DNA from 2 places in the Endozoicomonas sp. ALB115 genome. Region 2 is predicted to be linked to the other one. Evidence: predicted binding sites of a transcription regulator. Region 2 holds the regulator's gene; the other holds the start of a gene.
What was found. The regulator FNR, encoded in region 2, switches genes on or off when oxygen is low (the NO sensors DNR and NnrR bind a similar motif). The targets are predictions, from matches to a motif close to TTGATNTANATCAA.
Positions count from the first base shown of each region.

Region 1: ACO6VE_RS15460 (DMSO/selenate family reductase complex A subunit) is a predicted target of FNR. The motif match lies at 1,616-1,629, and genes of this name have one in related genera.

Region 1 is NZ_JBLYZG010000035.1:17,944-21,319, reverse strand. Features, by position in the region: gene ACO6VE_RS15465 (hypothetical protein) at 1-1,315, opposite strand, end outside; gene ACO6VE_RS15460 (DMSO/selenate family reductase complex A subunit) at 1,765-3,376, shown strand, end outside.
Region 2 is NZ_JBLYZG010000017.1:21,818-25,193, reverse strand. Features, by position in the region: gene hemN (oxygen-independent coproporphyrinogen III oxidase) at 1-1,099, shown strand, start outside; gene fnr (fumarate/nitrate reduction transcriptional regulator Fnr) at 1,613-2,365, shown strand; gene ACO6VE_RS10260 (adenine phosphoribosyltransferase) at 2,445-3,002, shown strand; gene ACO6VE_RS10255 (hypothetical protein) at 3,138-3,376, shown strand, end outside.

The sequences.
Region 1 (3,376 bases), on a different contig from region 2:
TGAGATAGATTCTTGCGCCGTAAGCGATGAGCAGGCAACACACCAGCGGATTACAGTGGACAGGTGTTGATTCCTTGTACCCTAATAAATAGGGAACAAACAATTTGTTATTTAATAACTCCCGGCAGATGACCGCTTGTGCGGCAAAGGTGGGTTTAACCTGCTCGAAAATGTAGTCCCAGCTAGACTGCTTGTCGTGTATCTCGAAAGCATAATACAACCAGGGAAAGTGTTTATGAAACGGGGTCTGCTCAAGCAAAGCTTCCAGTAATAGATTCGGTAAACCCACTTTGCTGTTGACCCCGTCCACCCGGGCTGGAAGTTCGCTTAAGAAGGTTGCTGAATCACAGTTCTCGATGGCTGTCAGGATGGCTTTGATGTCGGTGCCAAGTGCCTTGACACTGGCTGATACCGTGCTGACCTGCTCCGGAATATTTTTCAGCAGCTGCAGAAATCGTTCACCACCGGACTGACTCAATAACTGGTAAAGCCTGAGTTCCTGTCCAGTGAAGTTGACATATTGAGAGAAGGCACGGATGTTTCGCCGCAGCATTAGCGCTTGTGTACGGCTGATTTCCACCGGGGGAGACAACACCCCCTGATAACTGTTGTACAGGCACAGTTTTACAGGCTCACGGAACTCATCACCGGACGCGTTACCTTTATTTTGCTCGAGCGTCAGAATATTGCCCATGACTTCTTCAAGACGGCGAAAAGAAAACTCCCTGGTAAAGTCCAGAAGATAGCCATAGTGCATGCGGTCAAAATTAATGTGACAGAGAATTTCCGGATATTTGCCTGCTTCTTTAATGATCCATTCAGACGGTTGGTGCAGTAAATAGCCATTTACACCAAGGTGTCCTGAGGTTAAAGGTGATTTGCTAAACAGGGAGTGCTTTCTGTGGTAACTCTCTGCTATTTTCTCTTCCAAAACATGCCAGCTGGTAATTTTCTTGGTGTATGTGAACCTGCAGCACGGTTCCCCCGAGGGATTCGAACAGACATCTTTTTTATAAGCCCAGAGCATATGGCAACCGGGCGCAGGTTTCAGAACCGTAATGACCTGGTCTGGCCTGGTGCCAAATTGATCCGGCCGCCTGGCTTCTATTGCATATTGGGCACCGGGTGACAATAAACTCACTGGCCTGTATTGATCGCCTGAACCGGCAGCTTGTAACGCATTGACAACACGAACCATCATTCCGCCAAACTGACCGAATGCGGCAACAGGATTGTATTCCTCTTTCTTGCCGCCTGTCGGTGGTGGATGAAATCCTGACGAACCAATGCTTGCTTCCGCCTGAGGTATGGACATATCAAGGGTCTCAATGAATTTAAAATCGTATATCGGACTGCACGGGAGTAAGGCTCCGCCTGAGTGAAATGAGCACAAACTTCAGACACCGAAAATATCGAAAGGTTCCCCGTAATCTGGCAGCCCGGGCAGGTGCCATGCAAAGCACAGCGGCGGAAGTACCGCCGCAGCCATGTCACCGAAGTGGCAGTGCAGTTTTGTCCTCAATAATCATGATCAATTACAGGGTGCGCCGTGCTCTGTAGCGTGCTCGAATAAGTTCCTACCCTCTTCAGTAATTGCCTCAAACCCGGCAAAAAATTGATCCAGGTCAATCGGTTGTTTGTTGACCAGCTCGTATTATCAGCACTATTTCACCAGTTCATTATTTGTACAGAGATGCATTTTGTCAGGGGTAACACTACCTGTTTGTGTGCTGGTTTCCGGTTTTAGTGATAACGGTAAAATAAATGAAGAAACTTCTCGATAGTGCGCTGTCGTCTGTCATCAAGCGAAGAACGTTTATCAAGTGGGGGACTGCTGCGGGCAGTGCCGCTGTTGTCGCTGGCAATGCGTTGCCTCTGAAAGCCATGGCAACGGATTCAACGCAGGCAAGAGCCGCTGGAGACAAGGTGACCTGGTCTGCCTGTATGGTGAACTGTGGCAGCCGCTGTCCTCTCCAGGTGCATACCAAAGATGGCGTTATCACCCATGTTGAATCGGATAACCGGGGCGATGACGTATACGGTGATCATCAGATTCGCGCCTGTCTGCGCGGTCGCTCCATCAAGCAACGGGTATACAACCCTGATCGTCTGAAATACCCCATGAAGCGGGTTGGCAAGCGTGGCGAAGGCCGCTTTGAGCGCATCAGCTGGGATGAGGCGCTGGATACCATCGCCAGACAGTTAAAGTACACCATCGATACTTACGGTAACGATGCGATCTATTATCAGTATGGCTCCGGAACCCAGGGCTATAAAACCGACGGTCCTTTTGCCTCCAAGCGCCTGCTGAATATGCTCGGTGGCTTTCTGCCTTATTACGGTAACTACAGTTGGGGACAGATTCAACGTGCTCTGCCGTTTACTTATGGCGGTGGACGTCCAGCGGCGTTCGGTAGTTTCACCAGTGAAATCGCCAATGCAGAATTGCTGGTCATGTTTGGTTACAACCCGGCAGAGACCCGCATGAGTGGCGGTGGGGAAATCTACGAGCACATCAACTCGGTGAACAGCAAAAATGTGCGTACCATCATCATTGACCCGCGTTATACCGACACCATGCTGGGCAAAGAGTCTGAGTGGATTCCAATCCGCCCGGGGACCGATGCTGCCCTGGTAGAAGCCATGGCCTGGGTGCTGATCAACGAGAAGATGGTGGATGAAGCATTCCTCGAGGCGTTCTGTGTTGGCTATGATGAAAAAACGCTGCCAGCCAGTGCACCGAAGAATGGCCACTACAAAGCGCACATTCTGGGCCGAGGTGCTGATGGCATCGAGAAAACCCCGGAGTGGGCGGCAAAAATTACCGGTATTCCAGCGAAAAAAATCATTCAGCTGGCCCGGGAAATTGGCAGGGCCAAACCTGCCTACATTATTCAGGGTACCGGTATTCAGCGTCAGGCCAACGGTGAACAGGCGAGCCGTGCCATCTGCATGCTGCCAATTCTGACCGGCAATATTGGCCTTGCCGGCACCAACACCGGCGAAATGCCAGGAAACTATGGCTTCCCGGTGAAAACCCTGCCCATGGGTACCAACCCGATCAAGACGGCGATTCCATTCTTCAAATGGACAGATGCGATTCATCGTCACCATGAAATGACGGATAAGACCGATGCTCTGCAGGGCGGCACGTCACTGAAGAATCCGATCAAATTCATCTGGCAATATGCGGGCAATATCACGGTTAACCAGCACTCTGATATCAACCGGACCAAAGAGATCCTGTCTGATGAGAGCCTGTGTGAGTTTATCCTGGTGTTTGAAAACCATATGACACCTACCGCACGGTTCGCGGATATTCTGCTGCCGGATATCACCACCATTGAAAATTATGAAGTGGCCAGCAACGGCTATG
Region 2 (3,376 bases):
ACTCTACAGTCAGGAACAGCGGGTCGAGCAACTGCACTTTGGCGGCGGCACACCGACCTTTCTGAGCAGAGATCAGATGAGGGATCTGATGGGCCATATCCGTCAGCACTTCCAACTGACCCAAAGCGATACCGCAGACTACTCCATTGAACTGGATCCCAGGGAAGTAGACTGGCCCATGATGGGCACCCTGAGGGACCTTGGCTTCAACCGAATCAGCATGGGCGTTCAGGACCTGAACCCCAAAGTTCAGCAAGCCGTTAACCGGGTTCAACCTGAAAGCATGATTCAATCCATTCTTGATGCTTCCAGGGTCATGGCATTCCGCTCGGTACACATGGACCTGATTTACGGCCTGCCTTTCCAGACCACCAACAGTTTTATGGAAACCATCGATCGTGTGGCTGATATGGCCCCGGACAGGCTATCCCTGTTTAACTACGCCCACCTGCCCCACCGCTTCAAACCACAGCGCCGAATTAATGAGCAGGATCTGCCTGCGCCGGAAGTGAAGCTGGACATTCTGCATCAGGCCACGGAAAAACTGCTGGATCAGGGCTACATCTACATCGGTATGGATCACTTTGCCCTGCCAGACGATGAACTGGCCATTGCCCGGGAAGAAGGCACGCTGCACCGGAATTTCCAGGGTTATACCACCCATGGTCATTGCGACCTGATCGGCATGGGCGTGTCTGCCATCAGCCAGGTAGGCGACACTTATATCCAGAACAGCACCGATGAAGCCCGGTACTGTGCAATGATCAATGAACAGCAGTTGCCAGTGGTTCGCGGCCTGAAGATGACCGCTGATGACAAAGTCCGCCAGGCAGTGATTACCCAGCTGATCTGCCACTTCAAACTGAACTTCAGCGATATTGAACAGCGGTTTGATATTCAATTCAGGGATTACTTCCGGGATGAGCTGGCAAGGCTGGAGCCGATGAGGGCAGACGGCCTGATCAGTCTCAATAGCGATGGCTTGCTGGAAGTACTGCCAAAGGGAACACTGCTGATCCGTAACATCTGTATGCAGTTCGACCACTATCTCCATCAACCGGAGATGAAAGAGAAGACGCTCTTCTCAAAGGTTATCTGAGTAACACTCCGGAGCAATCACCAGGCTCCGGAGCCCCTCTCCCGCCAGTACCGACAACGACTGATCATCCCGCACAGAACCGAAACCTCTCTGCAGCTCACCGGTTTATCAGAAAAAAACTGAAACTGACGACGACTTGCCACCACTATCACATTGATTTACTTGAAACATAAGTGCAAAATCTGCCATGTCCGTTAAATACCACGAACGAAAATTTAATCCTGTGACATAAGACAATGTCAGATTGATTTTCAGGGATAAAGACACACAACCACCAGGAGCCATGACCATACCATGATCAGGGTCAGCCCTGAGCTTGATAGATGACACGGCAGATGAGAGCTCACCGGAACCACCGCAGTTTATGACGCATTGCTGAAGCAGCACCAAACCCCTACCCTGGGTCTGCCCGGTTGCGTACATACCTGATTTACACTCCGGTAACACTTTTCATACACTTGGTTTTCCATAAACAGTGTCGAATTTCGCCAAATACGACTTTGAGGCCTCTCAATGACGTCAAAGCCCAACGTCCGACAGCCGAGCCATGTGGCCTGCAGAGACTGCAGCCTCAGCTCACTGTGCCTGCCACTGGCACTGAGCATTAAGGATATCGATCAGCTGGATCACATTATCAAGCGTGGGCGTCCTTTGAAAAAAGGCGAACACCTGTTTCTGGAAGGTGACCCCTTTACCAGTGTCTTTGCTGTTCGCTCAGGGGCTCTCAAAACCTACACAGCGACCAATGAAGGTGAGGAACAAATCACCGGATTTTACCTGCCCAGCGAAATTCTTGGCCTGAGCGGTATGGATACGGATACCTATCCGGTGTCGGCCCAGGCGATGGAAACCACCATGATCTGCGAGATTCCTTTTGAGCAACTGGAAACCCTTTCCGATCAATTCCCGGAATTGCGCCGACATCTGATGCGCCTGATGAGCAAGCGTATCCGTGAAGACCAGCAAATGATGATGCTGCTGTCCAAGAAAAACGCCGATGAACGTATTGCCACCTTCCTGATTAACCTGGCCAGCCGTTTTCGTCGCCGGGGTTTTTCTTCCCAGTCGTTCCGTCTGTCCATGTCGAGAAATGAGATGGGGAACTACCTGGGTCTGGCGGTAGAAACGGTTAGTCGTGTATTTACCCGATTCCAGAAAAACGGCCTGATCTCCGCCGTGGGCAAGGAAATCGAAATTCGCAACTCGGTTGAACTCTGTGCCCTGGCCGGGGGAAAAACACTGGAACCGATTGCTACCAACGCCTGACTTTATCCTCTAAAGAAGCTACCCTTTGAGGTGGCTTCTTCCTTTTTATCCATTGACTGACAGCGGCATGCTCCCTCCCATGCATACAAACGAATGTTCATCCGTTCAGGAATATCTGCGAACGCAAATCAGAACCATCGCGGACTGGCCCCATGAAGGCATCCTGTTTCGGGATATCACCACACTGTTTGAAAACCCGGAAGCCTGGCGTAAGGCCGTGGATGTCATGGTTCAGCGTTATGAGAACCAGACTTTTGATCGCATTGGCGCGCTTGATGCCCGCGGTTTCCTGCTTGGCTCGACACTGTCCTATATCATGAACAAGCCGCTGGCACTGTTTCGCAAGAAAGGCAAACTGCCAGGCAAAACCCTCAGTGTCGAGTATGACCTTGAATATGGCAAAGCCGTACTGGAAATGCATGAAGACACCATTAAGGCCGGTGAAAAAATTCTGTTAGTGGATGACCTTATCGCCACCGGAGGCACACTGCTGGCTGGGGATCAGTTGATTCGACAAGCAGGAGCCAGCACACTGGAAGCTGCAGCTATCATCAATCTGCCAGACCTCAAGGGCGCTGACAGACTCAATGCGGCGGGCATTCCAACCTATGCCCTGTGCAATTTTGCCGGTGAGTAAAACCACCCTCAGTTCAGAATTTCAGGGATGATACGATATGTCTCTTAGATCCAGGGTTAATGTCTGGATCTGAGAGCCCCTCCCGCAGTTACAGGACGCACAGACCGGGATCTACCCGGGAAAAGGACTTTGCAAATGGGAATATGCGCCAAGGAACTAAGGCACTATGTTGTTCGCCCCGCACTCAAGCATCTGGGTATGTGGAGCCCTACTGCTGAGAACCTGCTGCTTGGTACCGCAGCCAGAGAGTCCGGGCTTGGTTTTCATCTGAAACAGGCCAATCACCAGGCACTCGGTATCTATCAGATTTCTCCTCGCATGCACCGCAATATCTGGGACCTGTTTCTGGCACCAAACGCTGACTTATCCAGCAA